2 regions of the Pseudomonas sp. 43A genome follow, and region 2 is predicted to be linked to the other one. Evidence: predicted binding sites of a transcription regulator. Region 2 holds the regulator's gene; the other holds the start of a gene.

Region 1 (15,970 bases), 2.9 Mb from region 2:
TGACACGACGTATCCGGCGGAGAAGGGTTGGTATCTTCCGCTGGTGTACAACAACGTGCTGACCGGCGAGCGGGTGATCAATCAGGCGAGTATCGTGCTGGGCCGTATTGTCTTTACCACGGCGAGTGTTGATACCACTGATCCCTGTGCGAGTTTTGGTACCGGCAAACTGGTCGAACTGGATGCGTTCAGCGGTAAGATGCTCAATTACGCCGTGCTGGACACCAGCTCTGACGGTTTGGTCGACAGCAATGACTCGATCTCCAGCGGAGTGATATTCACCGGTGGCATTCCGACCCTGAACTTCGTCTCCAGCGACGGCAAGCGCAAGGGGACGACCGACACCAGTGGCACCATCACGATCATTGTGGAGAAGGGCGGCGGCGGCAGTCGTCGTATCATGTGGCGACAAATACAGTAAGCGAGAGTTTGAGGCATGCGCAGATTCAACCGAGGTTTCACCCTGATCGAAATCATGATCGTGATTGCGATCATCGGGATCGTTATCACCATCGCTGCACCGAGCTATACCGAGTACCTGAAAAAGGGCCGTCGCGCCGAAGTGGTGTCACTGCTCTCGGAGCAAGCGCAGAGCCTCGAGCGTTTCTACACCAAGAACAATGTCTACACCGGTATCACCGGACTCAGCACGGGCAATGATTTCTACACCCTCACCCCGACCATCGCTGACCAGACCTTCCTGCTGACCGCTACCCGTAAAACGGGTACCTCCATGGCCACCGACAAGTGCGGGGATTTCACCCTGACCAACACCGGTATCCGCAGCATGAACAACGCGACCACCGGGCTGACCACCAAGGATTGCTGGGGCCGCTGAGGCGCTTTCTTTCGAGTGCCTTTTGCGCTCGCTGTCTTTTTTACGGTTGGAACAAACATGACCAGGCAACAGCAAGTGGTGATTGTCGGTGGCGGGGTGATTGGCCTGCTGACCGCCTACAACCTCGCCTCCGAAGTATGCAGCGTGGTGCTGCTCGATCGCTCGAACCTCGGCCAGGAATCGTCCTGGGCGGGCGGCGGTATCGTTTCGCCGTTGTATCCGTGGCGCTATAGCCCGGCGGTTACCGCACTGGCGCACTGGTCGCAGGACTTTTATCCACAGCTCGGCGAGCGTTTGTTTGCCGATACCGGGGTTGATCCTGAAGTTCATACCACCGGCCTGTACTGGCTGGACCTGGACGATGAAGCCGAGGCACTGGCGTGGGCCGAGCGAGAAAATCGCCCGCTACGGGCTGTGGATATCTCGGCGGCGCATGACGCGGTGCCGGTGCTTGGCGGCGGTTTCTCCCGGGCGATTTACATGGCTGATGTCGCCAACGTACGCAATCCGCGACTGGTGAAATCACTGAAAGCGGCATTGCAGGCACTGCCGAACGTGACGATTCACGAACAGTGCGAAGTCAGCGCGTTTGTCCGTGAGGGCGCGCAGGTCGTCGGCGTCGAAACCTCCAGCGGTGTGATCAAAGGTGATCAGGTCGTGCTGACGGCCGGTGCGTGGAGCGGCGATCTACTCAAGACGCTGGATCTGACGCTGCCGGTCGAACCTGTCAAAGGGCAGATGATTCTCTACAAGTGCGCGGCGGATTTTCTGCCGAGCATGGTTTTGGCCAAGGGGCGTTATGCGATCCCGCGTCGCGACGGCCACATTCTGATTGGCAGCACGCTGGAGCACGAAGGCTACGACAAGACGCCGACCGATGTGGCACTGGAAAGTCTCAAGGCTTCGGCAGTGGAGTTATTGCCAGCGTTGGCCGATGCCGAAGTGGTCGGGCACTGGGCAGGGTTGCGCCCGGGATCGCCGGAGGGCATTCCGTACATTGGCCGGGTGCCGGGGTTTGACGGGTTGTGGTTGAACTGCGGGCATTACCGCAATGGGCTGGTGCTGGCGCCGGCGTCGTGCCAGTTGTTTGCCGATGTGATGCTGGGAAGGGCGCCGATTATTGATCCAGTGCCGTATGCGCCTGAAGGCCGCATTTAGTCAGATATTTCTCTGGTGCCTGGCAGGCCGCTTTCGCGAGCAGGCTCGCTCCCACAGTTGATCTTTGTCGTTCACAAAATCCAATGTGGGAGCGAGCCTGCTCGCGAAGGGGTCCTCAATCCAGGCCCAGTTTCTTCAGCCGATAGCGCATCGAACGAAACGAAAGACTCAACCGCTGCGCCGCCGCCGTGCGATTCCAGCGTGTTTCTTCCAGCGCCTGCAAGATCAGCTTCCTCTCGACGTTCTCCAGATAATCTTCCAGATTGTCGATCTGCGTCAGATCGGCAATCCCGCCGTCCGCCGCGCAGTTGCCTTCGCTCAGACGTAAATCTTCAGCCTCGATCGTGCGGTTTTCACACAAGGTGTGTGCCCGCTCAAGCACGTTCTCCAGCTCCCGCACATTCCCCGGAAACCGGTAATTTTTCAACGCTTCCAGCGCCTGTGGATGAAGGCGCGCAACGGGCTGAGCACTGTCCTTGGCCAAACGCTTGAGCATATTGGCCGCCAGCACTTCAATGTCATCACGGCGCTCACGCAGGGGCGGCACGCGCAATTCAATCACGTTCAGGCGGTAATAAAGATCCTGACGAAAGCGTTCGGCCGCGACCTCTGCATCGAGATCCTTGTGCGTGGCGCAGAGAATCCGCACATCGACCACGCTTTCCTGCTGGCCGCCGACACTGCGCACGGCTTTTTCCTGAATCGCGCGCAGTAACTTCACCTGCATCGACAACGGCAAGTCCGCCACTTCATCGAGAAACAACGTGCCGCCATGGGCTGCCTGAAATAACCCGGGCTTGTCCTCGACCGCGCCGGTGAAACTGCCTTTACGATGGCCGAAAAACTCGCTTTCCATCAGTTCCGTCGGGATCGCTCCGCAGTTCACCGGTACGAACGGCTGGCTGGCGCGCGGCCCCTGTTCATGAATCAGGCGCGCAACCAGTTCCTTGCCACTGCCCGATTCGCCGCTGATGTACACCGGCGCCTGACTGCGAGCGAGTTTGTCGATTTGCTTGCGCAGAATGCGCATCGGTGGCGAATCACCGAGCAAGCGCCGATCGATGGAGGTAAAGCTGCCTCCCGCCGCCGGCATACGCAGGGCGGTGCCGACCAGTTCGCGCAAACGAGTGAGGTCCACCGGTTTGGTGAGGAAGTCGAAAGCACCTGCTTTCAAAGCGTTGATGGCCGTTTCCAGGCTGCCATAGGCGGTGATCATCGCCACCGGCAGTTGTGAATAGCGTTGCTGGATGTGCTGCACCAACTCTAGCCCGGTACCATCGGGCAGGCGCATGTCTGTCAGGCACAGATCGAATTTCTCGCGGTCCAGCAGCGCTTGGGCTTCAGCCAGATTACGCGCGCTGTAGGTGTCGAGTTTCATCCGTCCCAGGGTGATTTCCAGGAGTTCGCGGATATCCGGTTCGTCGTCGACGATAAGAATTTTTTGCCGTGGGCTCGTGTTCAACTTTGTTTCCGTCCGTGAGCAAAGGTGATGCGAAAGCAGCCGCCGCCTTGGCGTGATTGAAAGTCTAGGCGCGCTTGGTTGCTTTCGCACAGCTCACGGGACAGATAAAGCCCAAGGCCGGTGCCTTGGCTGCTGGTGGTGAAAAACGGTTCGAACAGATGCGTCTGTTCATCGGCCGGGACGCCGGGGCCGTTGTCCTGCACTTCGAGGACCGCCAACTGGCTGTCGGGATCGCTGAACAGGGCCAGCCAGACTTGCGCCTGATCGTGCAGCAGGGCGCTGTGGCGCCAGCCGTTGCGTAACAGATTGTCGAGAATCTGCGTGAGCTGGTTGGGGTCCATCAGCGTGGTGAAGTCCCCCGAATTGATCCGCAGATGAATTTCCTGGCGCTCGGAGGCCTGTTCGCGGCTTTCGGCAACGAAGTTTTCCAGCCACGGCTTGAGATCCAGCCGTTGCGGCGCGCTCTGTTGGCGGCGGGACAATTGCAGGACGTTTTCGATGACTCGGTTCATGCGCTGGGAGTGGTCTTGAATAATCTGTGTCAGACGTCGATCCGCGCCATCGAGTTCCTCGGATTCAGCCAATAGCTGCGCGGCATGACTGATGGCACCCAGCGGATTGCGAATTTCGTGGGAGATCCCAGCGGTCAGTCGCCCCAGCGCAGCCAGTTTCAATTGCTGAGCTTGTTGGCTGATTTGCGCGAGGTCTTCGAGAAACACCAGGGTTTGCTGGTTTGGGCTTTGTTCGAGGGCGATGAAACTCGGTTGCAGCTCGAGGCCATTGCCGGGGATTTTCAGGCTCTGTGGGCGCAAGGTCGGGTTGTTCATCCACAGTTGCAGGCGCTCGACCAGCGCCGGCGAATAGTCATCGATCAGGTGTCCTTGAAGATGCGATTGCGCGAGCAGGGTTTGCGCGCTGTGGTTGGCCAACTGCACCCGATGCGCCTCGTCGAGCACGAGAATGCCGGTGCGCATGCGTTGCAGGATAAGTGCGTTGAGGGCTTCGAGGCCGACGACTTCGCTGGCGCGTTTTTCGGCGAGTGTTTCGCTGACTTCGAGGCGACTGATCAGCCCTTGCACCAGCAACGACGCGGCAAAGCACAGTGCACCGAGGGTGCCGGCCTGCAGGTATTCATTGGCGCTCAGGGGGTGGTTGAAACTCAACAGAAAACTCGAACCAACGATGCCCAGCGCACCGATCGCGGCAATCAACAGGCCGATGCGCCGCCGCAGCAGGGTGTTGCTGATCGCCACCGAGACAATCAGCAGATTGCCCAGGGCACTGCCAACGCCACCGGCAGCGAAGAACAATCCGCATAAAAGCAGGACATCGACGAGGGCCAGGCTGAACAGTTGCGCCGGCCGTCGCGTGTTCTCGAGGAATACCACCAACAGAATGTTGAGAATCAGGTACAGCCAACTGCCGCCGCGCAGCAATTCGTCGTTGGCCGACGTCAGCAGGCGGTTGTCCATGTTGCTGGAGATCAGCAACACCAGCGTGATACCGACGCTTAAACGGTAGAGATGATAAAGGCGCAGCAGGCGCTGCGCCTGTTTGCTGTCGGCGCTGGAGGCCTCAGCGATCACTGGCACCCGGGCCTTGCTCAAGGTGAGCCTGACTGCAATACCACTGTTGTTGCACACTCAACGCGCGGTCGCGCGGCAGGTGTACGCCGCAATGGGCGCAGCGCACCATCGGTGGCGCGTCCTGTTCACGAGAGGCGCGGTCGGATTGATTGGACGCGGCAGGAGCCTTGAATTTGCGCCACAGCCATACCGCAGCAAAAATCAGGACAATCCAGAACAATAAACGAAGCATGATGAGCGGCTTTTCGACTGATGATCCGGCAGTTTAGCCAAGGACCCGACAAGCGCACAGCCTATTAATGCGCGGCAATAAAAAAGGGAGATCCGCAGATCTCCCTTTTCTGTACTGCCGGTGTGATCAGTCGAACACGCCGAAAGTCATGTAGCTGAACCAGGAACGGTCGGTGTTGCTCGACTCAGGCTCTGGCTCTTCGATCACGTCGCCGTTCTCGTCTTTAGGCTTGAGCTCGTTCGGGATCGCGTCTTTCGCGTCCTGGAACTGCTTCTGCACGTCCTGATTGGCGCGGGTTTCGCCCGGCGGCAGCGGTGGACGCGATTCGATCAGGCCCAGAGTCGCCTTGCTCAGGAACGAACGGTTGTCGGCTTCGGCAACCCGTGGCACGAACTGACCGTCTTGCAGGCTCGGGTGGTTCGGGTAGTTGAGCTTCAGGGTTTCGAGGCTGGTGGCCGCCAGTTCGTCCAGGTGCAGACGCTGATAGGCTTCAGTCATCACCGCCAGGCCGTCGCCGACCGATGGGGTTTCCTGGAAGTTTTCCACCACGTAACGGCCACGGTTGGCAGCGGCTACATAGGCCTGACGGGTCAGGTAGTAGTCGGCCACGTGGATTTCGTAGGCGGCCAGAAGGTTGCGCAGGTAGATCATGCGCTGCTTGGCATCCGGCGCGTAGCGGCTGTTCGGGTAGCGGCTGGTCAGCTGGGCGAACTCGTTGTACGAGTCGCGCGCGGCGCCCGGGTCACGCTTGGTCATGTCCAGCGGCAGGAAGCGCGCCAGCAGGCCGACGTCCTGGTCGAAAGACGTCAGACCTTTCAGGTAGTAGGCGTAATCCACGTTCGGGTGCTGCGGGTGCAAACGAATGAAACGCTCGGCGGCGGACTTTGCAGCTTCCGGCTCGGCGTTCTTGTAGTTGGCGTAGATCAGCTCCAGCTGCGCCTGATCGGCGTAGCGACCGAACGGATAACGCGACTCCAGAGCCTTCAGCTTCGCTGTGGCGCTGGTGTAGCTGTTGTTGTCCAGGTCAGTCTGAGCCTGCTGATACAGCTCGGCTTCGCTGAGGTTTTCGTCTACGACTTCCTTCGATGAGCAAGCAGCGGTCAATGCGAGGATGGCGATCAGCAGCAGGTGTTTCACTTGCATGGCGGCTTGCGTCCCTATGACGGCCGCTGTCTTGGGCGGGGCCGTCCTGTTATGATGAGCGCCCCGTTGAAAAGCCTCGGGGCAAAAGACGCCGTATTTAACCACAAGCGCGCAGCCGAAACCAAAAGCTGTGCCGACGCACAGTCAGAGCATGTCCGATAAAATTGAACTTCGCGCAGAGGTGCCGTCCGAATTGGGCGGCCAACGCCTCGATCAAGTCGCTGCCCAACTCTTCGCTGAGCACTCTCGCTCGCGCCTTTCCGCCTGGATCAAAGAAGGTCGCCTGACTGTGGACGGGGCGGTCATCCGCCCGCGCGACATCGTGCACGGCGGTGCCATCCTTGAGCTGACTGCCGAGCAGGAAGCCCAGGGCGAGTGGATCGCCCAGGACATCGAGCTCGACATCGTCTATGAAGACGACGACATCCTGGTGATCAACAAGCCTGCGGGCCTGGTGGTGCACCCGGCTGCCGGTCATGCCGATGGCACCCTGCTCAACGCCTTGCTGCACCACGTGCCGGACATCATCAATGTCCCGCGCGCCGGTATCGTGCATCGTCTGGACAAGGACACCACCGGTCTGATGGTGGTGGCCAAGACCATTCAGGCGCAGACCAAGCTTGTTACTCAGTTGCAGAGCCGCAGCGTCAGCCGCATCTATGAGTGCATCGTGATTGGTGTCGTGACCGCCGGTGGCAAGATCAACGCCCCGATCGGTCGTCACGGCCAGCAGCGCCAGCGCATGGCGGTAATGGAAGGCGGCAAGCCTGCCGTCAGCCACTACCGCGTGCTGGAGCGCTTCCGTTCGCACACCCACGTACGGGTGAAGCTCGAAACCGGTCGTACTCACCAGATTCGCGTGCACATGTCGCACATCAACTTCCCGTTAGTCGGCGACCCGGCGTACGGCGGTCGTTTCCGTATTCCGCCAGCGGCGAACCCGACGATGGTGGAATCGCTCAAGCATTTCCCACGTCAGGCCCTGCACGCGCGCTTCCTTGAGCTGGATCATCCGACGACCGGTGAACGCATGAGCTGGGAATCGCCGTTGCCGGAAGATTTCGTCTGGCTGCTGACCCTGCTCAAGCAGGATCGCGAGGCATTCGTCGGATGAACTGGCTGACGCCGGACTGGCCTGCGCCGGCCAGCGTCAAAGCCTGCGTCACCACCCGCGAGGGTGGCGTCAGCGAGGCGCCGTTCGACAGCCTCAATCTGGGCGATCATGTTGATGACCGTCCTGAGGCTGTTGCCGAGAACCGACGGCGCCTGACCGATCACTTCTCTATACAGCCTGCCTGGTTGCAGCAAGTGCACGGGATCGCCGTCGCTCATGCTGATCCGGGCATTGTCGCGACTGCCGATGCCAGTTGGACGGCAACGCCGGGCATTGCCTGCGCGGCGATGACAGCCGACTGCTTGCCAGCATTGTTCTGCGATCGTGCCGGCACCCGTGTGGCGGCGGCCCATGCCGGTTGGCGTGGTCTGGCAGCAGGTGTGCTTGAAGCGACGCTCGCCAGCCTCGATGTTCCGTCTGAAGACGTTTTGGTCTGGCTCGGTCCGGCCATTGGCCCGCAAGCCTTTGAAGTCGGCCCGGAAGTGCGGGAAGTCTTCATCAATCAATTGCCCGCAGCGGCAGAAGCCTTCGTACCGAGCGACAATGCCGGCAAGTTTATGGCTGACATCTATAAGCTGGCGCGCCTGCGTCTGGCTGAACGTGGTGTCACAGCGGTTTACGGCGGCGGTTTCTGCACCGTGACCGATCCACGCTTCTTCTCTTATCGCCGTGCCCCACGCACGGGTCGCTTTGCCTCCCTTATCTGGCTCACCCGCTAAACTGTCTGATCTGCATCAACCCTCTGACGCTTGAATCTTGCAGAATCGACCGCATCTACAGTGGTATCTGGCAGGTTTCTTTATTCAGGATGGTTTTTAGGTCCGGCCTGCTCAAAAGGAAGGTGACTTATGCGAATAGACCGTTTAACCAGCAAATTACAGTTGGCCTTGTCCGACGCGCAGTCGTTGGCAGTCGGCCACGATCATCCGGCCATCGAGCCGGCGCACTTGATGCAAGCCATGCTTGAGCAGCAGGGTGGTTCGATCAAACCTCTGCTGATGCAAGTGGGCTTCGACGTCAACAGCTTGCGCAAAGAGCTGACCAAAGAGCTCGACCAATTACCGAAAATCCAGAACCCGACCGGCGACGTCAACATGTCGCAGGATCTGGCGCGCCTGCTCAATCAGGCTGACCGTCTGGCCCAGCAGAAGGGCGACCAGTTCATCTCCAGCGAACTGGTGCTGCTCGCGGCGATGGACGAGAACAGCAAGCTCGGCAAATTGCTGCTCGGCCAAGGCGTGAGCAAGAAAGCCCTGGAAAACGCGATCAACAATCTGCGTGGCGGCGAAGCGGTAAACGACGCCAACCACGAAGAGTCGCGGCAGGCGCTGGATAAATACACCGTCGACCTGACCAAGCGTGCCGAAGACGGCAAGCTCGATCCGGTGATCGGTCGTGACGACGAGATTCGTCGTACCATTCAGGTTCTGCAACGCCGCACCAAGAACAACCCGGTGCTGATCGGTGAGCCTGGTGTGGGTAAAACCGCCATTGCCGAAGGCCTGGCCCAACGCATCATCAACGGTGAAGTGCCGGACGGCCTCAAAGGCAAGCGTCTGCTCTCGCTGGACATGGGCGCGCTGATTGCCGGTGCCAAGTATCGCGGTGAGTTCGAAGAACGCCTGAAATCGCTGCTCAACGAGCTGTCGAAACAGGAAGGGCAGATCATTCTGTTCATCGACGAGCTGCACACCATGGTCGGCGCCGGTAAAGGCGAAGGCTCGATGGATGCCGGCAACATGCTCAAGCCTGCGTTGGCTCGCGGTGAGTTGCACTGCGTTGGCGCGACCACGCTCAACGAGTACCGCCAATATATAGAGAAGGACGCGGCCCTCGAGCGACGCTTCCAGAAAGTCCTGGTGGATGAGCCGAGCGAAGAAGACACCATTGCCATCCTGCGTGGCCTTAAAGAGCGTTACGAGGTTCACCACAAGGTGGCAATCACCGACGGTGCGATCATTGCTGCTGCCAAGCTCAGCCATCGCTACATCACTGACCGGCAGTTGCCGGACAAGGCCATCGACCTGATCGACGAGGCCGCCAGCCGCATCCGCATGGAAATCGACTCCAAGCCGGAAGTGCTGGATCGTCTTGAACGTCGCCTGATTCAGTTGAAGGTGGAATCCCAGGCGCTGAAGAAAGAAAGCGACGAAGCGGCGATGAAACGTCTGGAGAAACTCCAGGAAGAAATCGTCCGTCTCGAACGCGAGTATTCCGATCTGGAAGAAATCTGGAACTCGGAAAAAGCCGAGGTGCAGGGTTCTGCACAGATTCAGCAGAAGATCGAGCAGTCGCGTCAGGAACTGGAGGCCGCGCGCCGTAAAGGCGACCTCAATCGCATGGCCGAATTGCAGTACGGGGTGATCCCGGATCTGGAACGCAGCCTGCAAATGGTCGATCAGCACGGCAAGAGCGAAAACCAGTTACTGCGCAGCAAGGTGACTGAAGAGGAGATCGCCGAAGTCGTGTCGAAGTGGACCGGTATCCCGGTGTCGAAAATGCTCGAAGGCGAGCGCGACAAACTGATGAAGATGGAAAGCCTGTTGCACAAACGTGTGATCGGCCAGGAAGAAGCGGTGGTCGCCGTCGCTAACGCAGTACGGCGTTCGCGTGCCGGGTTGTCCGATCCGAATCGTCCAAGCGGCTCGTTCATGTTCCTCGGCCCGACCGGTGTCGGTAAAACCGAGCTGTGCAAGGCGCTGGCCGAATTCCTCTTTGATACGGAAGAGGCGATGGTGCGGATCGACATGTCCGAGTTCATGGAGAAACATTCCGTGGCGCGTCTGATCGGTGCGCCACCGGGATACGTCGGTTACGAAGAGGGCGGTTACCTGACCGAGGCGGTACGTCGTAAGCCTTATTCGGTGATCCTGCTGGACGAAGTCGAGAAGGCGCACCCGGATGTGTTCAACATCTTGCTGCAAGTGCTCGAGGATGGTCGCCTGACCGACAGCCATGGCCGCACGGTGGACTTCCGCAATACCGTGATCGTGATGACTTCGAACCTCGGCTCTGTGCAGATTCAGGAGCTGGTCGGTGATCGTGAGGCACAGCGTGCTGCAGTAATGGATGCGCTGACGTCGCACTTCCGTCCGGAGTTCATCAACCGGGTCGACGAGGTGGTGATCTTCGAGCCTTTGGCGCGGGATCAGATCGCGGGTATTACCGAGATTCAGTTGGGCCGTCTGCGCAGCCGTCTGGCCGAGCGCGAGCTGAAGCTGGAACTCAGCCCGGAGGCGATGGACAAGTTGATCGCCGTTGGTTACGACCCGGTCTATGGCGCACGTCCTTTGAAACGGGCGATCCAGCGCTGGATCGAAAACCCGCTGGCGCAATTGATCCTCTCGGGTCATTTCATGCCTGGCGACACGGCAACTGGCGCTGTCGAGAACGACGAAATCGTTTTCAACTGAGTCCAAGCGCCAATGAAAATTGGCAGGCCCCACATTGTGGGGCCTTTTTTTTCGTTAGGCTGTTGAACTCAAAGGAAAAGGCTTGTAAAGTGCGCCCCGCAGTCAGTCGCCAAGACGGTCTCAGCTCACTGAGTTGAAATCTGAAATAAGTTGCAAATCATTAACTTGAAAGCAATTTAGGGGGTTGACAGAGGTGTTCTAGGTTGTAGAATAGCGCGCCTCAGACACACGAACGCAGCGATGCGAACGAGTGACTAGATGCAACAAGTTTCACCGTTGTAAATTGAAATATGTAGTTCCGTGATAGCTCAGTCGGTAGAGCAAATGACTGTTAATCATTGGGTCCCAGGTTCGAGTCCTGGTCACGGAGCCAATTTCAAACCGGGGTATAGCGCAGTCCGGTAGCGCGCCTGCTTTGGGAGCAGGATGTCAGGAGTTCGAATCCCCTTACCCCGACCATTTTTGGGTCGTTAGCTCAGTTGGTAGAGCAGTTGGCTTTTAACCAATTGGTCGTAGGTTCGAATCCCACACGACCCACCATTTTTGAAACCAGTTAACACTGGGATCGAATCTTAAGATCAGAGGCCAAAAGCGCTGATCGAAGAAGGCGATCTTTGAAAGGTCGCCTTTTTTTTACCGGGGTATAGCGCAGTCCGGTAGCGCGCCTGCTTTGGGAGCAGGATGTCAGGAGTTCGAATCCCCTTACCCCGACCATATTAAAAATCCTCGTATCGAAAGATACGGGGATTTTTTTTGTCCGACAAAATCTCATTTCCCCTTCAAGTCATCATACAACCTGCCGATAGCCCGCTAACACGAGGGGACTGCCATGGCTTCGCCCCTTGAATCTGGCCAATACAAGAATAAGGGCGTGCGTCATGTTGCTTCGTCAGTTGAATATTGCTCCCCGGGCGGCCCTGGGGTTCGCCCTGATCGCGGTGTTGGTGGCCTTGCTCGGCGTTTTTGCGCTCGGGCAGATGTCGAGTATTCGCGACAGTGAAGTCGCGGTGGAAAATCAGTGGCTGCCAAGTATTCGTGGCGGCGACGAGATTCGCGAGATCATGCTGCGCATCCGCACCATTTCGCTGCGCATGGCGCTGGATCAGGATCCGGCCAACATTGCGACTTACCGCAGCCAGATGGACACCCGCGACAAGGAGCTGAGCGAGAAAATCGCCACCTACGACAAACTGGTCGACACCCCGGAAGGCCAGCAGCTATACGACCAGTTCAAAAAGACCTTCGCCGCGTATCGCAGCGGTATCGCTCAATCTTTCGCCCTCGCCGAGCAAGGCAAGCGTGATGAGTTGACCAGGTTGTTGCTGGTCGACATGAAAACCGTGGTCGATGGCTCCGGCAAGCAACTCAATGATCTGGCGGATCTGTTCGCCAAACAGGTCGCGGCCGAAAGCCAGAAGTCCGCTGCGCACTACGAAAACTCGCGCACGATCGTCAGCTTGTTCATTGCCTTGGCCGCGTTGGCCACGGTGGCACTGGCGATGATGCTCACCCGCAGCATCGTTCGTCCGCTGAGCAGCGCCGTCAGCGCAGCAGAAAGTGTGGCGCAGGGTGATCTGACCCGGCCAATCGAAACCCATGGCAACGATGAAGTCAGTCGCTTGCTCAAAGCCTTGGCAACCATGCAACAGAACCTGCGTGAGACGCTGCAAGGCATCAGCGGTTCGGCGACGCAACTGGCGACGGCCGCCGATGAACTCAATGCGGTGACGCTCGACAGCACACAGGGGCTGCAACAACAGAACAACGAAATCGAACAGGCCGCGACCGCCGTCAACCAGATGACGGCAGCGGTGGAAGAGGTCGCACGCAATGCGGTGTCGACGTCTGACGCGACCCGTCAATCCAGCGAATCGGCGCATCTGGGCCAGGTGCGCGTCAGTGAGACCGCCACTGCCATCAACGCACTGGCGAGCGACGTGCAACAGACCGGTGAGCTGGTGCAATCACTGGCCAACCAGTCCCAGGACATTGGCAAAGTGCTGGATGTGATTCGGGCGATTGCCGAGCAGACCAATCTGCTGGCGCTCAACGCGGCGATCGAAGCAGCGCGGGCCGGTGAGAGCGGGCGAGGGTTTGCCGTTGTCGCCGATGAAGTACGGGCGCTGGCCTATCGCACGCAGCAATCGACTCAGGAGATCGAGCAGATGGTCCAGGGCATGCGCAGTGGTTCGAGCCTGGCGCTGGATTCGATGCAGGCCAGTACCGCGCGGGCGACGACCACCTTGGCGTTGGCAGAGCGCGCCGGTGAAGCGCTGCAAACCATTACCGCCTCGGTCCATCAGATCCATGAGCGCAATCTGGTGATCGCCAGTGCCGCCGAAGAGCAGGCACAAGTCGCCCGGGAAGTGGATCGTAATCTGGTGAACATCCGTGATTTGTCGGTACGTTCGGCCGCCGGTGCCAACCAGACCAGTGCCTCCAGCCACGAGTTGTCGCAACTGGCCAACGCCTTGCAGGGCATGGTGCGGCGCTTCCAGTTGTAAACGGCAGACGTGAAAAAGCCGCGTTTCTGCGAAGAGAAGCGCGGCTTGGTTTTTCTGCTGATCAGGCGCCGTCTTGATCTTTCAGGTGTTCGAACAGGCCTTTTGGCATCTTCTTGCCGTTGGCTTCAAAGTTGGCCTTCACGTTGTTGTAGGCCTCTTGCTCGTCGATGAAGCCGTCATGGTTGGTGTCGATCTTGTCGAAATCGGACTTCGGCGCGACTTTGAGGAATTCGGCGCGGGAAACCTTGCCGTCACCATCGCTGTCCGTCTTGGCCATCGAAGCATCGCCACATTTGCCTTCACCGCATTTGCCTTCCGGCGCTTTCACCGAGGTTTCCGCCGACGCAACCATGTAGCCCTGCGCCAGTGGTTGAGCGGCAAACACCGAACCAGACAGCATCAGGCCACCTGCCAGTGCGGCGCCGATCAGGCCAATGGATTTTTTACCGAGGGTCGAAGTACGGGACATTTACATTCTCCTGGCTGCACAACGCAACCACACGTTAAGGACGAAAGCCTGAGCAGGTGTGCTCGGGTGTGGCCATTAAGCGGTGGCGGTGTATCGCGACTGTGTCGCGCAGCGGGGGAGTTTGTAAGCGAAGGTTAGATATTACGGACGCAGATACATTACGAGACAGAATCACAAATCAAATGTAGGCCTTCGCCTGCTCGCGATAGCGGTGTATCAGACAACATCGTTTGTCGTTTGACACACCGCTATCGCGAGCAGGCGAAGGCCTACAAGGTCTTTTAGTGCAGTTTCAGACGCGGCTCGGTGCCACGGCCAATCTTGCTACCCAGCATCAACATCGCCGTGCGGAACGGCCCGTACAGCGCCATCTGGTGCATGCGGTACAGCGACACGTAAAACATCCGCGCCAGCCAGCCTTCGAGCATCACGCTGCCGGTCAGGTTGCCCATCAAGTTACCCACCGCCGAAAAACGCGACAGCGAGATCAGCGAGCCGTAGTCGGTGTACTTGTACTCCGGCAGGGTCTTGCCTTCGATGCGCAATTTCAGCGACTTGGCCAGCAGCGACGCCTGTTGGTGCGCGGCTTGTGCACGCGGCGGCACATTGCGATCGGTGCCCGGTTGCGGGCACGCGGCGCAGTCACCGAAGGCGAAGATGTTCTCGTCGCGGGTGGTTTGCAGCGTCGGCAACACTTGCAGTTGATTGATGCGGTTGGTTTCCAGGCCGTCGATGTCCTTGAGGAAACCCGGTGCGCGAATACCGGCAGCCCAGACTTTCAGGCTGGCCTTGATCTCATTGCCATCGGCCGTGATCAGGCTATCCGCCGTCACTTCACTGACCGAGGCGTTGGTCATGACATTGACCCCGAGCTTTTCCAGGGTCTTGTGCACCGGCCCGCTGATGCGCTCCGGCAGGGCCGGCAACACCCGTGGGCCGGCTTCGATCAGAGTGATGTGCATGTTTTCCGGTTTGATCCGGTCCAGACCATACGCCGCCAGTTCATGGGCGGCATTGTGCAGTTCTGCCGCCAGCTCGACGCCCGTGGCGCCAGCGCCGACGATCGCTACGCTGATCTGCTCGATCACATCGGTTTGCCCGGCGTGTGCACGCAGGTAGTGATTCAACAGTTGCTGGTGAAAGCGCTCGGCCTGTTTGCGGGTATCGAGGAACAGGCAGTGCTGCGCCGCGCCCTGAGTGCCAAAATCGTTGGTGGTGCTGCCGACGCTGATTACCAGCGAGTCGTATTGCACTTCACGCGCCGGGACGAGCTCTACGCCGTTTTCGTCGTAGGTGGCGGCCAGCTGGATTTTCTTCTGCGCGCGATCGAGCCCGCTCATGCGCCCCAGCTGGAACTCGAAGTGGTTCCATTTCGCCTGGGCAACATAGTTGAGTTCGTCTTCGGAAGAGTTCAGCGATCCGGCGGCCACTTCGTGCAGCAAGGGCTTCCAGATGTGCGTCAGATTGGCGTCGACCAGCATCACACTGGCCGTGCCGCGCTTGCCCAGGGTCTTACCCAGACGGGTAGCCAACTCCAGACCGCCGGCGCCGCCGCCGACAATAACAATACGATGGGACATAGGGATAGCTCGCAAGGTTTTTAAAGGAAATCGGTGCGGTTACCCAAGCGAGCGCCAAGCTGCTCATAGCGTCAGGTAACTGATAAATCGGCTCAACAGGCCCAGACCAATGGTCACTGCCAGCACCAGCACGAGGAGCATCCACGGCCGGAAAGGCCGGCGCTCGACTCGGTGTTGGGACAGTTGCAGGTACTCTTCGACATGTTTCTGGTCTTCGGGGTTCAGGCGGCTGGTCATATTTGCCTCGTCAGGTAGACGTTGCTGAATGGGCAGAAGCTACAGCGGTTTTTATCCGGGGTTGAACGCAGCATAGCCGCTGTCCGGAACCGGCTCGACGCTTATACGGTCTTCGAGGCGAATGATCCCGCTTTGTAACACCCGCGCGGTAATTCCGCCATGTCCGCGCACCGCTTGAAAGGTGCCGGGGCCGAGGTTGTTCTGCAGCCGTGCGCAGGGCTGACACCAGCCCGT
Region 2 (15,970 bases):
TCAACTCGACTTTTTGGCCTGCCATCATGCCTATCCACGGTGCGACTTTAACTTGGGCATCACCTTCGAAGTGAGCAAGGTTTAAATCTCCTTCATCTGTTGCCTGTGGGACTTCAGGAGTTGGTAGCCGAAGGTCTTCATCGACAATCTTCAGCACGGTAACCGTGACCGAGTCTGATTTCCCAGCCTGCCCACCATTGCGATTCAAGTTCCAGCGCAGCTCGATCACCTTTCCATGTCGAGCCGCCAGAAACGCCGCGCTCAACACCGTATCCACCTGTTTGTCGCTGTTGAACTCCACCAAAGGAAACTGCGGCGAGCCCGCCGGCGGATTAACTTCCACCAGTCGGGCGCGGTCTGTTGTCCGTGCTTCAAGGTACTCGACGCGAACGGTCACCCCGTTCGGATGGGCCAGCACATCGATTGGATCAACGGCGCCCACTAGAAACGGCGGCAGCAACCCGATGATCGGATTGCCGATGACATCGGCTTTGGCGGGGTTGGATGTCGCAAAGATCTCGCCGCCGCGTATCAGCTCATATTTTCCACGCACCGTGCTGCCAGCAATCACTTTGGCATTGGGCACCATCAGTTTGTAGGTGAACGGAATGCGCCCGACATCGGCCTCAACCGTGTGCGACACGATCGGGGCGCCGGGTTGGGTGGCGGTGTAGGTCACACGGATTTTGTCGTTGGCCTGCCATAGTGGGGCGAACGTATGCACCAGTACGGTGAGATCCTTGCTGCCCAGCTTCGTCAGATCGATGGTGCTCGGGTCATCGCTCGGATCGTCCGGGTCTTCGGCCAGATCGGGGGCGACCAGTCGGGTTTCCTTCAGGTGCACATCGACCTCCACCGTGCCCGAGTAAGGCGAGTCGGTGTCTGGCCCGTTGCCAAGCTGATCGGTGACGGTGTAGGAAAAGACAAACTTCGAATTGTCCCCGGCCTGCTGGAATACATCTTCCCCAACCATCACGCAAATTTTCGTCGGCTCGGCTGAAGGGCTGGTCGGGGCTTCAGCGGCAGTGACGGTTCGCACAACATCCTTGCCGTTGCAGTTCAAACGGATTACGTCGTAAGCCCGGCAGTAGGGGTAGGCAAAGCACACCTGCACGCCTTGTTTGGCGCGCTCGGCATCGATGCCGTCGTCGATCACGTCCTGCGGCAGGATCAGTTGCAGTCTGGAATGAGCGCCGTCACCGGGCGTGAGATCTTCTTTACCGGGGCGGATGTCGTTGTACAGCAAGGTCAGATCCGGCGTTGAGGTGCCAATGTTCTGGCTGCCACGGGTGATGGTGTAAACGAGAGTGTTGACGCCAGTGGTCAGCAGAAGGCCTTTGGGCAGGTAGAGGGTATGAACGGCATTTTCCTCGCCGGGCTGGATGGTTTTGGTGGCTTCGGTACTGGCTTTGTTCAGCACCAGGCGAATCACATCGCCGGCATCGACCGTACCGACCTGCGGAGGATCGACGGCGATGGTCAGGCCCATGGGCTTGAGGTCGTATACGTGTTTGGGTACGCCATAATGGGCGCCATCTACCGGCGTAGTCGCTTCGGGAGCGCGGGGAGGGTAAAGCGCCAATGCGGCGTTGTCGGGCGTTCGGGTTGTGGTCATGACTGACGCTCCTGAGCGGTGAAAGGGTCAGGTGTCATCAAAGCGCTTAATCGCAGATTGCACACCTGTCAGATCTGACAGGTGACGGCGGTTTTGCGACGAGTGGTCGTTTGCTGTATGAAAAGCTGTGTTGCCTGTAAGTCAGTCTTCGTGAGCAAGCTCACTCCCACAGGAGGGCATCAGTGGCGACGCGTTAATTCGGCAATTCCAAGTTATCCAGCGCCCGATTCACCGCCAGTTCCCCGAGCATGATCAGCTGCGCGATGCCCAGCAGCGTCCTGCGCTGCGACGCGGGTATGAGGTGGGCGAAGTCATGGGCGATGGTTCTTGCAGAAGCGAGTGTTTCGCTGGCATCGGCCAGCAGTTCTTCGTTTTTGAAGTCGGCGGTCACGGCGTACATCCGGCGTGTTTTACGTGGCGGTGGGGTGGAGCCGGGTGGGCAGAGGTAGTGATCGAGGGCGCGGTCGGCGGCTTCGTGGAGTTTTTTTGAATCGAGGGATTCGTAGGGGGAGGTGGGGTCGGTTTCGGGTGGGTTGGGTGTTGGTTTGATCATGGTGAAGCTCCTGGAGTCATTGGAGTTGCCAGCGTTCGCTGCGAGACGAATGAGGGGGGCAGCTATACGCGGGTCGCAGACCGGGACTCTAGAACCGGCAGACCCGAAGGTCTCCCACGTACAGCCGCCTTAAAAAAGCGGGTGTTGTGCGTCCAGAGATCGACGGGCTGCGAGACCCGATCGCTGATTCGTCAGCGACCGATCCACAATAGAACCCGCCCCCCAAGGCGCACAAACCGGCGGATTCTGGCTTGGCTGTAGGCAAAGGCGCAAGGATTTGTAGCCTTGAAGGCGTGTCTGAAGGTGTCTTTTAAACAGCTTCGTTTAAATCGAAAAATTTGTGCCGGATATAAGGGCCTCTTCGCGAGCCGGCTCGCTCCCACAAGAGACTGCATTCCAAATGTGAGAGTGAAATGCACACCAAATGTAGGCCTTCGCCTGCTCGCGATAGCGGAGTGTCAGTAGGCGAATTTGTTGGATGACACACCGCTATCGCGAGCAGGCTCACTCCTACAGGGAGCGTGTTTATCCCTTCCTGTTTCAATCCTTGGCAAAAGTTGGAAAGCTTCTTGCAGTACCCGCCGTGAGCCCGCTCTGGGCGTCAAAAGTTTGCTTTAAAGGAACGGGGAAAACCGGTGGATCGCTCTCAGTTATTCAACACTGCTCGCACAAACGTTGCCGACCTCAGTCGAGGCAATCTGGGCGTGCCGTTGCTGTTGCTGGTGATGCTGGCGATGATGATGTTGCCGGTGCCGCCGTTCCTGCTCGACGTATTCTTCACCTTCAACATCGCCCTGTCGATCGTCGTTCTGCTGGTCTGCGTTTACGCGCTGCGACCGCTGGATTTCGCCGTGTTCCCGACGATTCTGCTGGTCGCGACGCTGCTGCGGCTGGCGCTGAACGTGGCTTCGACGCGGGTGGTGATGCTCCACGGTCAGGACGGCCACGCCGCTGCCGGTAAGGTGATTCAGGCCTTCGGTGAAGTGGTGATCGGCGGTAACTACGTGGTCGGTATCGTGGTCTTCGCGATTCTGATGATCATCAACTTCGTCGTGGTGACCAAGGGTGCCGGGCGGATTTCCGAGGTGAGCGCGCGCTTCACCCTCGATGCGATGCCCGGCAAACAAATGGCGATCGACGCCGACCTCAACGCCGGTCTGATCGACCAGAACCAGGCCAAGGCGCGCCGTCAGGAAGTCGCCCAAGAGGCCGAGTTCTACGGTTCGATGGACGGTGCCAGCAAGTTCGTCCGTGGTGACGCCATTGCCGGCCTGCTGATTCTGTTCATCAACCTTATCGGCGGGATGGCCGTCGGTATCTTCCAGCACAACATGAGCTTCGCCGACGCCGGCAAGGTTTACGCGTTGCTGACCATCGGTGACGGTTTAGTGGCGCAATTGCCATCACTGTTGTTATCTACAGCCGCGGCGATCATGGTGACCCGTGCTTCCGGTTCGGAAGACATGGGCAAGCAGATCAATCGCCAGATGTTCGCCTCGCCGAAAGCGCTGGCGGTGGCGGCAGGGATGATGGCGGTCATGGGCCTGGTGCCGGGTATGCCGCACTTCTCGTTCCTGACCATGGCCGCGCTGGCCGCTGGCGGTGCCTACCTGTTCTGGAAAAAGCAGAACGTTGCCAAAGTTGTGGCGCTGGAAGAGGTCAAGCGTCAGCAGGAGCTGCTGCCGTCGCCGGCCCGTGCCATGGAAACCAAAGAGCTGGGCTGGGACGACGTGACGCCAATCGACATGATCGGTCTGGAAGTCGGTTATCGCCTGATCCCACTGGTGGATCGCAATCAGGGCGGGCAATTGCTGGCGCGGATCAAGGGCGTGCGCAAGAAGCTCTCGCAGGATCTGGGCTTCCTGATGCCGACCGTGCACATTCGCGACAACCTCGACCTGGCGCCAAGCGCCTATCGCCTGACCCTGATGGGGGTGATCCTCGCCGAAGCCGAGATCTATCCGGATCGCGAACTGGCGATCAACCCGGGCCAGGTGTACGGCACGCTCAACGGTATCAACGCCAAAGATCCGGCTTTCGGCCTGGAGGCGGTGTGGATCGAAATTAGCCAACGTGCGCAGGCACAATCGCTCGGTTACACCGTGGTCGACGCCAGCACCGTGGTCGCGACGCACTTGAACCAGATTCTGTACAAGCACTCCAGTGAGCTGATCGGCCACGAAGAAGTGCAGCAACTCATGCAATTGCTGGCCAAAAGCTCGCCGAAACTGGCTGAAGAACTGGTGCCGGGCGTGGTGTCGCTGTCGCAACTGCTCAAAGTGCTACAGGCGCTGCTGGCCGAACACGTGCCGGTGCGCGATATCCGCAGCATTGCCGAAGCCATCGCCAACAACGCGGCGAAGAGTCAAGATACCGCCGCGTTGGTGGCTGCTGTGCGGGTCGGCGTATCCCGCGCCATCGTCCAAAGCATTGTAGGTACTGAGTCGGAGCTGCCTGTGATCACCTTGGAACCAAGGTTGGAACAAATATTGCTCAATAGTCTGCAGAAGGCAGGACAAGGCTCAGAAGAGGGCGTTCTGCTGGAGCCAAGCATGGCCGAGAAGCTGCAACGTTCGCTCATCGAAGCGGCGCAGCGTCAGGAAATGCAAGGTCAGCCGGTGATCCTTTTGGTCGCTGGCCCGATCCGCGCGATGCTCTCGCGCTTTGGCCGCCTCGCAGTCCCTGGATTGCATGTGCTGGCCTACCAGGAAATACCGGACAACAAGCAAGTGACCATCGTTGCGACAGTAGGGCCCAACGGCTGAGGTAGTGGTTTATGCAAGTTAAGCGTTTCTTTGCCGCCGATATGCGTCAGGCCATGAAGCTGGTTCGTGATGAGCTGGGCGCTGATGCCGCCATCATTGGCAACCGCCGCATTGCCGGCGGTGTCGAGCTGACGGCGGCACTGGATTACAAACTGTCGGCGCTGGCGCCACGGGTTCCGAACATGGAGCTCGAAGACGAACTGCGCAAGACCCAATCGCGCATTGTCACCGCCCAGGCCGAACTGAGCCTGCGTGGCGAAGCCGACGGCAATAGCAATCGCCAGATCTTCGCCGGGCTGCCGTTGACGGCTGGCCTGCCGCTGACTGCCGCTGAACCGCTGAGCGAGCCGACTTACGCCGCCCCGGCGCGTCCAGCCCCGGCGCCTGCGCAGTCCTCCGGCGGTGTTGATCCGCGCGCACTGGATTCGATGCGTTTCGAATTGAACAGCCTGCGCGAGCTGATGGAAGTTCAGCTCGGCACCCTGGCCTGGAATCAGCTGCAAGGCAGCCGTCCGGCGCAAGCCAACCTGTATCGCCGTCTGCAACGTATCGGCCTGTCCGGTCCGTTGTCGCGTGATCTGCTGGCGATGATCACTGATATCGAAGAACCGCGTCAGGCCTGGCGCATGCTCCTCGCGCATCTGGCACGGATGATTGCCGTACCGGAAGTCGAGCCACTGGAAGAGGGCGGTATCATTGCCATGGTCGGCCCGGCCGGCATGGGCAAGACCACTACACTCGCCAAGCTTGCCGCGCGTTATGTGCTGAAATACGGCGCGCAGAATGTTGCGCTGGTGAGCATGGACAGTTTCCGCATCGGTGCGCAGGAACAACTGAAGACGCTGGGCCGCATTCTCAATGTGCCGGTGACCCACGTCGATCCGGGCCAATCGCTGGTGCAGGCGCTGGATCCACTGCTGCGCAAACGCGTGGTATTGATCGATACTGCCGGCCTGCAAGCCAGCGATCCAGCCCTGCGCATGCAGCTGGAAAGTCTGGCCGGACGTGGCATTCGTTCAAAAAATTATCTGGTCTTGGCAACCACCAGCCAGAAACAGGTTCTAACCGCCGCTTATCACAGTTACAAGCGTTGCGGGCTTGCCGGCTGCATCCTGACTAAACTGGATGAAACGGCCAGCCTTGGCGAAGTGTTGAGCCTGGCGATCAGTCATGAATTGCCGGTCGCGTACCTGACCGATGGCCCACGGATTCCGGATGATCTGCATCTGCCGCGCCGTCATCAACTGGTCAGCCGCGCCGTCAGCGTGCAAATGCAGGAAGAACCCAGCGAAGAAGCCATGGCTGACATGTTCGCTGATATCTATCACAGCCCGACCAAGCAGGTAGGCTGAGGTATTCATGAACAGTTTTTGTACCTACATCGATGGTCTGCCATGCATTGTTCCGGTTGTGAACGCGCAGCCAGTAATGTGGCCTCCGTCTATGCAAGACAAGGTAAAGAAATAACATGGGCAGCATGCATCCCGTACAGGTGATCGCGGTGACCGGCGGCAAAGGTGGCGTCGGCAAGACTAACGTGTCAGTGAACTTGTCTCTGGCGCTGGCAGAGCTTGGCCGTCGGGTCATGCTGCTGGACGCCGATCTGGGACTGGCGAACGTCGACGTTTTGTTGGGTCTGACCCCTAAACGCACACTGGCCGACGTGATCGAAGGCCGTTGCGAATTGCGCGACGTGCTGTTGCAAGGCCCCGGCGGCATTCGTATCGTCCCGGCCGCGTCCGGCACACAGAGCATGGTTCACCTGAGCCCGGCGCAACATGCCGGCCTGATTCAGGCGTTCAGCGACATCGGCGACAATCTCGACGTGTTGGTGATCGACACCGCTGCGGGTATTGGTGACTCGGTAGTCAGTTTTGTACGTGCAGCCCAGGAAGTGTTGCTGGTGGTCTGCGACGAGCCAACCTCGATCACTGACGCCTACGCGCTGATCAAACTGCTCAACCGCGATTACGGCATGAACCGTTTCCGCGTTCTGGCCAACATGGCGCAGAGCCCGCAAGAAGGGCGCAACCTGTTCGCCAAGTTGACCAAGGTCACGGATCGCTTCCTTGACGTCGCTCTACAATACGTCGGCGCCGTGCCTTACGACGAAAGCGTGCGTAAAGCGGTGCAGAAGCAGCGCGCGGTGTACGAAGCCTTTCCGCGTTCCAAGTGCGCACTGGCGTTCAAGGCGATCGCGCAGAAGGTCGACACCTGGCCGCTGCCCGCCAACCCGCGTGGCCACCTTGAGTTTTTCGTCGAGCGCCTCGTGCAGCAAACGGCAGGGCCCGTGCTATGACCGCTAGCGGTATGAACTACTACAAGAAGTCGGCACGCGACGCTCAGTACGAGCTGATCGAGCGTTACGCGCCGCTGGTCAAACGCATTGCCTATCACTTGCTGGCGCGCTTGCCGGCCAGTGTGCAGGTCGAAGACCTGATCCAGGCCGGGATGATCGGCCTGCTCGAAGTCTCGACCAAATATGACGCCAGCAAAGGCGCCAGTTTCGAAACATACGCGGGCATACGAATCCGCGGCGCGATGCTCGACGAAGTGCGCAAAGGGGACTGGGCGCCACGCTCGGTTCACCGCAATACCCGTATGGTCAGCGACGCAATTCGCTCAATTGAAGCTAAAACCGGCCGTGACGCTAAAGATCACGAGGTTGCAGCCGAACTCCAATTGAGTCTCGACGATTACTACGGGATTTTGAATGACACCTTGGGCAGCCGCCTGTTCAGTTTCGACGACCTGTTGCAGGACGGCGAACACGAAGGGCTGCACGAGGATGGCGCGAGTGCTCATCTTGAGCCGTCACGCGATCTGGAAGATGAACGTTTCCAGGCCGCGTTGGCGGACGCGATTGCCAATTTGCCGGAGCGTGAGCGACTGGTGTTGGCGCTGTACTACGACGAAGAGCTGAACCTCAAGGAGATCGGTGAAGTCCTTGGCGTCAGTGAATCGCGGGTCAGCCAGTTACACAGCCAGTGCGCGGCCCGTTTGCGGGGGCGTTTGGGGGAGTGGCGAGCGCGCTGAAGGCAGTGTGGGGACACTGCGAACGAGGCTGGTGCGGTGATGAACGGCACCGGTCTTGCTCTGTTGTGCTCCAGACAGTCTTCGAGTGCTGCGCCGATTGATTGAAGTGGCGCGTCCAGGTGCTGGGCGCGTTTAAGACTGCTTGGAGGTCGAATTGAACAAAGACATGAAAATCCTCATCGTTGATGACTTCTCAACGATGCGGCGGATCATCAAGAACCTGCTGCGTGATCTTGGGTTCACCAACACCGTCGAGGCTGACGATGGCGTGACTGCCATTCCAGTGCTCAACAGCGGAAGCATCGACTTTCTGGTAACGGACTGGAACATGCCGGGCATGACCGGTATCGACCTGCTGCGCCACGTGCGTGCCGATGAAAAACTCAAGCACCTGCCCGTGCTGATGGTGACTGCAGAAGCCAAGCGCGAGCAGATCATTGAAGCCGCTCAGGCCGGTGTAAACGGCTACGTAGTCAAACCTTTCACGGCTCAGGCGTTGAAAGACAAAATCGAGAAGATTTTCGAACGCATCGGCTGATGAACGCGCGGGGGAGCTATGGAGCATAACGAATCTTCACAGGGCGATTTCGAGTCGACCCTGAAAAAACACGCGGTCGAACTGGTCGAAAGCCTTGAAAAAGGCAGGTTCGGCGACGCTGTGCAACTGATCCATGAGCTCAATCAGACCCGTGACCGTGGCCTGTACCAGGAAGTGGGCAAGCTCACACGTGAATTGCACAGTGCGATCGTCAACTTCCAGATCGACCCGAACATGCCGCAGGCCGAGGAAGTGTCGCAAATCACCGACGCCACCGAACGCCTGGGCTATGTGGTCAAGCTGACAGAAGCCGCGGCCAACCGCACCATGGATCTGGTGGAAAGCGCCACGCCGGTGGTCAACAGTCTGGCTGACGAAGCCCAGACGTTGAGCGCCGATTGGGGTCGCTTCATGCGTCGCGAGGTCGGGGCTGAAGAGTTCCGTGAACTGGCGCGCCGGGTTGACGGTTTTCTGTCACGCAGCAGCACGGACAACCGTGCGGTGTCGAGCAATCTCAACGACATCCTGCTGGCCCAGGATTACCAGGACCTGACCGGTCAGGTGATCAAGCGTGTGACCCAACTGGTCACCGAAGTCGAAAGCAATTTGCTCAAGCTCGTGCTCATGGCCAGTCAGGTGGACCGCTTTGCGGGCATCGAACATGACCGCGCCGCGATGCTTGCAGAAAAAGATCCACAAAAACATCTCTCGCAGGGTGAAGGTCCGCAGATTCATGCCGATAAACGAGAAGACGTTGTGTCCGGTCAGGACGATGTGGACGATTTGTTATCCAGCCTCGGGTTCTAGAGTTTTGGAATTTTAGGTTTTTTGGGTTTTTAGACCTGTAGGAGCACCCCATTAATGAGCTTCGGCGCCGATGAAGAGATCCTTCAGGATTTCCTGGTTGAGGCCGGCGAGATTCTTGAGCAACTGTCCGAACAACTGGTCGAGCTGGAAAGCCGCCCGGATGACGCAGATCTGCTCAACGCAATTTTTCGCGGTTTCCACACTGTAAAAGGGGGCGCCGGCTTCCTTCAGCTCAATGAGCTGGTGGAGTGCTGTCACATCGCCGAAAACGTGTTCGACATCCTGCGTAAGGGTGAGCGTCGCGTTGATGCAGAACTGATGGACGTTGTCCTCGAAGCACTGGACGCGGTGAACAGCATGTTCACTGAGGTTCGTGAGCGTGCTCCGATCACCGCCGCCACCCCGGAACTGCTGGCTGCCCTGGCGCGCCTGGCCGAACCGCAATCGGCGGACGCAGCCCCGGCTTCGCCGGTGGCCGAGATGATCGAAGAACTGGTCGTCGAAGGCGACGCGTCGGGCGACATCACCGATAACGAATTTGAACAACTGCTGGACTCGCTGAACGCCGTCAAGGCTGAAGCTGAAGCCCCGGCCGCTGCCGCACCTGCGCAAACGGCCGCTGAAGCCGCGAGCGATGAAATCACCGATGCCGAGTTCGAGTCGTTGCTCGATCAACTGCACGGCAAGGGCCAGTTTGCGGTGGACGCGGTTGCGCCAGCGGCGGCAGCCCCTGCGGCTCCGGCCAAGGGCGACAGCTCTGACATCACCGACGACGAATTCGAAGCCTTGCTCGATCAGTTGCATGGCAAGGGCAACTTTGCCGTGGATGCGCTGGAATCGGCGATTGCCTCGGCACCTGCGCCAGCCGCACCGGTTGCGGCGGCGGCCGGCAGCGATCTGATCAGCGATCACGAGTTCGAATCGCTGCTCGACGAACTGCACGGCAAAGGCAAGTTCTCCGAAGTCGGCACCGCTGCTGCTGGCAGTGCTTCGACTGTCGCCACGCCTGCTGCCAAGGCACCGGCCGCTGCTGCAGCGCCCAAGCCTGCCGCCAAGCCTGAGCCGAAAGCCGAAGCGCCGAAACCGGCCGCTGCTGCTCCGGCTCCGGCTCCGGCTCCGACCCGTGCGCCGGCGACACCGCCACCGGAAAAACCGGCGAGCGAAGCCGAAACCACCGTGCGCGTCGACACGGCACGTCTCGACGAAATCATGAACATGGTCGGCGAGTTGGTGCTGGTGCGTAACCGTCTGGTGCGCCTGGGTCTGAACAGCGGCGATGAAGCCATGCAAAAGGCCGTGTCGAACCTCGACGTGGTCACCGCTGACTTGCAGACCGCCGTGATGAAGACGCGGATGCAGCCGATCAAGAAGGTCTTCGGGCGCTTCCCGCGTCTGGTTCGAGATCTGGCGCGTCAGTTGAAGAAAGAGATCAATCTGGAACTGGTGGGTGAAGAAACCGACCTCGACAAAAACCTTGTCGAGGCCTTGGCCGACCCGCTGGTCCACTTGGTGCGCAACGCTGTCGACCACGGCATCGAGTCGCCGGAAGAACGCGAAGCGTCGGGCAAGGCCCGTGGCGGCCGTGTTGTTTTGGCTGCCGAGCAAGAGGGTGACCATATCCTGCTGTCGATTTCCGATGACGGTAAAGGCATGGACCCGAACGTCCTGCGTGCCATCGCGGTAAAACGCGGGGTGATGGACAAGGACGCGGCCGATCGCCTCAGCGATACCGAGTGCTACAACCTGATTTTCGCCCCGGGTTTCTCGACCAAGACCGAGATCTCCGACGTGTCCGGCCGTGGTGTCGGCATGGACGTGGTGAAGACCAAGATTTCCCAGCTCAACGGTTCGATCAACATCTACTCGACCAAGGGCCAGGGCTCGAAAATCGTCATCAAGGTGCCGCTGACCCTCGCGATCATGCCAACCCTGATGGTCATGCTCGGCAATCAGGCGTTTGCGTTCCCGTTGGTCAACGTCAACGAAATCTTTCACCTCGACCTGTCGACCACCAACGTCGTCGACGGTCAGGAAGTGGTGATCGTGCGGGACAAGGCGCTGCCATTGTTCTACCTCAAGCGCTGGCTGGTCAGCTCCGCCGCTCACGAAGAGCAGCGTGAAGGCCACGTGGTGATCCTTTCGGTGGGCACTCAGCGGATCGGCTTCGTCGTCGATCAACTGGTCGGCCAGGAAGAAGTGGTCATCAAGCCATTGGGCAAAATGCTGCAGGGCACTCCGGGCATGTCCGGCGCCACCATTACCGGTGACGGCCGCATCGCGCTGATTCTCGATGTTCCAAGCATGCTCAAGCGTTACGCCGCACGGCGTATTTGAATCCGGGGCGGCGGGGCGACAACGTCCCGCTGCACCTAATGGAGTGTTTATGGCAGTCAAAGTCCTGGTGGTGGACGATTCGGGTTTTTTCCGCCGCCGCGTCTCGGAAATTCTTTCAGCGGATCCGAGCATTCAAGTGGTCGGCACTGCAACCAATGGTAAAGAGGCGATTGATCAGGCGCTGGCGCTCAAGCCGGACGTGATCACCATGGACTACGAGATGCCGATGATGGACGGCATCACGGCAGTGCGGCACATCATGCAGCGCTGCCCGACCCCGGTGTTGATGTTCTCCTCGTTGACCCACGAAGGCGCCCGGGTCACTCTGGACGCGCTGGACGCTGGTGCGGTGGATTTCCTGCCGAAGAATTTCGAAGACATCTCGCGCAATCCCGAGAAGGTCAAGCAACTGCTGTGCGAGAAGGTCCATAGCATCTCGCGCAGTAACCGTCGTTTCAGTGCCTACAGTGCGCCGGCTCCAGCCGCAGCACCAACGCCTGCACCGGCTCCGGTGCCATCCAGCTTCAGCAGCCACAGCACCAGTGCACCGGCACGTCCGGCACCCGCGCCTGTGCATGCACCTGCTCCAAGCCGTACTCCGGCCGCCAGCGCTTCGTCGCCCGCGCCGAAACGCAAAGCCTACAAACTGGTTGCCATTGGTACGTCGACGGGCGGCCCGGTTGCGCTGCAACGTGTGTTGACGCAGTTGCCGGCGAATTTCCCGGCGCCGATCGTACTGATCCAGCACATGCCGGCAGCGTTCACCAAGGCCTTCGCCGAACGCCTCGACAAGCTCTGCCGCATCAGCGTCAAGGAAGCCGAGGATGGCGACATCCTGCGTCCGGGCCTGGCGTTGCTCGCGCCGGGTGGCAAGCAAATGATGATCGATGGCCGTGGCGCGGTGAAAATCCTCCCGGGCGACGAGCGTCTGAACTACAAGCCGTGCGTGGACATCACCTTCGGTTCGGCGGCGAAATCCTACGGCGACAAAGTTCTGGCGGTGGTGTTGACCGGCATGGGCGCCGATGGCCGTGAAGGCGCACGTCTGCTCAAGCAGGGCGGCAGCGCGGTGTGGGCACAAGATGAGGCAAGCTGCGTGATCTACGGCATGCCGATGGCCATCGTCAAAGCCGACCTCGCCGACGCGGTGTACAGCCTCGACGTCATCGGCAAACACATTGTCGAGGCGTGTCTCTGATGGATGTTTTAAGCCTTATCGGGATCATCATGGCGTTCGTCGCCATCATCGGTGGTAACTACCTTGAGGGTGGTCACCTCGGTGCGCTGGCCAACGGCCCGGCGGCATTGATCGTACTGGGCGGCACCATCGGTGCCGCACTGCTGCAATCGCCGATGAGCGCGTTCAAACGCGCCATGCAGATCCTTGCCTGGATTCTGTTTCCGCCACGGGTCGATCTGGCCGGTGGCATCGATCGCGTCGTCAATTGGAGCCTCACCGCGCGCAAGGAAGGCCTGCTGGGCCTGGAAGGCGTGGCCGATGCCGAACCTGACAACTACTCGCGCAAGGGCCTGCAACTGTTGGTCGACGGTGCCGAGCCGGAAGCGATTCGCAGCATCCTTGAAGTGGACTTTTACACTCAGGAAGCCCGCGACATCGAAGCGGCAAAAGTCTTTGAAAGCATGGGCGGCTACGCGCCAACCATCGGCATCATCGGTGCGGTGATGGGCCTGATCCATGTGATGGGTAACCTCGCGGATCCGACGCAACTGGGCAGCGGCATTGCCGTGGCGTTTGTCGCGACCATTTACGGCGTGGCCAGTGCCAACCTGGTGTTGCTGCCAATCGCCGCCAAGCTGAAGTCAATCGCGTTGCGGCAGTCGCGTTATCGCGAAATGTTGTTGGAAGGGATCCTGTCGATCGCCGAAGGTGAAAACCCTCGCTCCATTGAGTTGAAGCTGCAAGGCTTCATGGATTAAGGGAATAACCTCATGGCTCGTCGCAGGCATCAGGAAGAACACGTCAATCACGAGCGCTGGCTCGTCTCCTACGCGGACTTCATCACGTTGCTGTTCGCGTTCTTCGTGGTGATGTACTCGATTTCGTCGATCAACGAAGGCAAGTACAAGGAAATTTCCGAAGCGCTGGTCGGCGTCTTCAAAGACTCCGACCGCGCGCTCAAACCGATCCAGATCGGCGACGAGCGGCCGAAAACCGTGACCCCGGCCAAGCCGCTGGTCAAGGACGCCGAGCAGATCGACGCCGGTATCGCCGGCGCCAGCGATCCGCTGAAAAGCATCGCCGATGACATCAGCGCCGCGTTCGGCGACTTGATCAGCTCCAACCAGATGACCGTGCGCGGCAACGAGCTGTGGGTCGAGATCGAACTCAACTCCAGCCTGTTGTTCGGCAGCGGCGATGCGATGCCGAGCGACATCGCCTTCAACATCATCGACAAGGTGGCGGCAATCCTCAAACCGTTCGACAACCCGATTCACGTCGAAGGCTTCACCGACGATCAACCGATTCGCACCGCGCAGTACCCGACCAACTGGGAGCTGTCTTCGGCGCGTTCGGCGAGCATCGTGCGCATGCTGGCCATGCAGGGCGTGAACCCTGGCCGATTGGCATCGGTGGGTTACGGCGAGTTTCAACCGGTGGCCAACAACGCTACCGCTGAAGGCCGGGGGAAAAACCGTCGGGTGGTTCTGGTGGTCTCGCGCAATCTCGATGTACGTCGCAGTCTCACGGGCACCGGAACCGCCAATGCGCAACCGGACGCTGCGTTGAAGCGGGCTGGCACACAAACTGCACCGACCCCGGTCAAGACGCCGGGACGCGAGAGTGCCGTCAATTCTCCGTCACCCGCATTAACACGCTGAGCTATGTCTCGGTCGAGCATATCGGCCGGGAGGAACGAACTGAATGAGAGTCTGGGCAGTCGCCAATCAAAAGGGTGGTGTCGGTAAAACCACATCTTCCATCGCTTTAGCCGGGTTGCTGGCCGAGGCGGGCAAGCGCGTGGTTGTGGTCGATCTCGACCCGCACGGCTCGATGACCAGCTATTTCGGCTACGATCCCGACAGCCTGGAACACAGCAACTACGACCTGTTTCTGCACAAGGGCAGCGTGCCGCAAGGCCTGCCGGGGCAGTTGCTGTTGTCGACCAGCGATGAGCGCATTTCGCTGCTGCCATCGAGCACCGCGCTGGCAACCCTTGAGCGTCAGTCGCCGGGGCAGAGTGGCTTGGGTCTGGTAATCGCCAAGAGTCTGGCGCAGCTGTGGCAGGACTTCGATTACGCGGTGATCGACAGCCCGCCGTTGCTCGGTGTGCTGATGGTCAACGCCCTCGCGGCGAGCCAGCAATTGGTGATCCCGGTGCAGACTGAACACTTGGCCGTCAAAGGTCTGGAGCGCATGGTCAACACCCTGGCGATGATCAACCGCTCGCGCAAACAGGCGCTGCCGTTCAGCATCGTGCCGACCTTGTTCGATCGCCGTACGCAGGCATCGATGCACACCTTGCGTGTGCTGCGTGACAAATTCCCCGACGAAATCTGGCAGGGTTATATCCCGGTCGATACTCGTCTGCGCGACGCCAGCCGAGCCGGTGTCACGCCTTCGCAATTCGACGGCAAGAGCCGTGGCGTGCTGGCCTACCGCGCGCTGCTCAAGCACCTGTTGGCGCAACAACTTGTTCCGCAGGTGGCGTGAGCATGAATCGCCCGGTCAAACTCACCTCGCGTCCGCAATTGGCGCTGCAGTCTTATCTGGATAATTTGCTGCAGGACATTCCTGAGGAGCTGCCGCCGATCATTGAGGCTCAGCCTGAAGTTGTCGAAAGCAGCGAAACGCTGGACGAGTTCCAGGCAGCGGTACTGGAAGAGCAGGCGCGTGACGCACAGAAAGCGGCCAAGCCTGCTGCTCAGGTTGTCGCGCCTGCCGTTGCAGCGGTCGCCAAAGCACCCGTGACATTGATCGAAGAGGCCGAACCGGTTCGCGCGCCGGTCTCGACATTGGCACCGCTGCTGCAAACCCAATTGCTGAAAACCGCGCCGGAACCGGCGGTGGTCGAACCCGTTCCAGCCCCGGTTGCACCCGCCCCCGTCGAACAGACGCTGGTCCCGCCGCTGGTCGAAGTGCATCTGCCGCCGAACAACACGCCGCCACCGGTGGAAACCGATGGTCGTCCGGCCTGGGCCTCGGAAGCGTTCGAATGCCTGCTGTTCGACGTCGCCGGCCTGACCCTCGCGGTGCCGCTGGTGTGCCTCGGCTCGATCTATTCGCTGGCCGGCCATGAGCTGACGCCGTTGTTCGGTCAGCCGGAATGGTTCCTCGGGATCCTGCCGAGCCAGGCCGGCAA

The links. Region 2 encodes FliA, which starts transcription of late flagellar genes. Its sites were predicted from a motif close to CTAAAGTTTNNNNNNNNNNNGCCGNTAA; they were not measured.
Region 1: HUW52_RS06020 (methyl-accepting chemotaxis protein) is a predicted target of FliA. The motif match lies at 11,725-11,752, and genes of this name have one in related genera.

The regions. Positions count from the first base shown of each region.
Region 1 is NZ_CP054880.1:1,350,865-1,366,834, forward strand. Features, by position in the region: gene HUW52_RS05950 (pilus assembly protein) at 1-421, shown strand, start outside; gene HUW52_RS05955 (type IV pilin protein) at 437-838, shown strand; gene thiO (glycine oxidase ThiO) at 896-1,996, shown strand; gene HUW52_RS05965 (sigma-54 dependent transcriptional regulator) at 2,112-3,458, opposite strand; gene HUW52_RS05970 (PAS domain-containing sensor histidine kinase) at 3,455-5,044, opposite strand; gene HUW52_RS05975 (PP0621 family protein) at 5,034-5,276, opposite strand; gene HUW52_RS05980 (outer membrane protein assembly factor BamD) at 5,403-6,419, opposite strand; gene rluD (23S rRNA pseudouridine(1911/1915/1917) synthase RluD) at 6,571-7,533, shown strand; gene pgeF (peptidoglycan editing factor PgeF) at 7,530-8,252, shown strand; gene clpB (ATP-dependent chaperone ClpB) at 8,382-10,946, shown strand; tRNA gene HUW52_RS06000 (tRNA-Asn) at 11,244-11,319, shown strand; tRNA gene HUW52_RS06005 (tRNA-Pro) at 11,329-11,405, shown strand; tRNA gene HUW52_RS06010 (tRNA-Lys) at 11,411-11,486, shown strand; tRNA gene HUW52_RS06015 (tRNA-Pro) at 11,584-11,660, shown strand; gene HUW52_RS06020 (methyl-accepting chemotaxis protein) at 11,825-13,450, shown strand; gene HUW52_RS06025 (hypothetical protein) at 13,512-13,919, opposite strand; gene HUW52_RS06030 (NAD(P)/FAD-dependent oxidoreductase) at 14,201-15,499, opposite strand; gene HUW52_RS06035 (DUF3094 domain-containing protein) at 15,563-15,736, opposite strand; gene HUW52_RS06040 (MOSC domain-containing protein) at 15,788-15,970, opposite strand, start outside.
Region 2 is NZ_CP054880.1:5,280,546-5,296,515, reverse strand. Features, by position in the region: gene HUW52_RS23135 (hypothetical protein) at 1-1,615, opposite strand, end outside; gene HUW52_RS23130 (DUF6124 family protein) at 1,809-2,168, opposite strand; gene flhA (flagellar biosynthesis protein FlhA) at 2,804-4,933, shown strand; gene flhF (flagellar biosynthesis protein FlhF) at 4,945-6,285, shown strand; gene fleN (flagellar synthesis regulator FleN) at 6,402-7,232, shown strand; gene fliA (RNA polymerase sigma factor FliA) at 7,229-7,969, shown strand; gene HUW52_RS23105 (chemotaxis response regulator CheY) at 8,136-8,507, shown strand; gene HUW52_RS23100 (protein phosphatase CheZ) at 8,526-9,314, shown strand; gene HUW52_RS23095 (chemotaxis protein CheA) at 9,369-11,648, shown strand; gene HUW52_RS23090 (chemotaxis response regulator protein-glutamate methylesterase) at 11,698-12,846, shown strand; gene HUW52_RS23085 (flagellar motor protein) at 12,846-13,586, shown strand; gene motD (flagellar motor protein MotD) at 13,599-14,489, shown strand; gene HUW52_RS23075 (ParA family protein) at 14,533-15,321, shown strand; gene HUW52_RS23070 (CheW domain-containing protein) at 15,324-15,970, shown strand, end outside.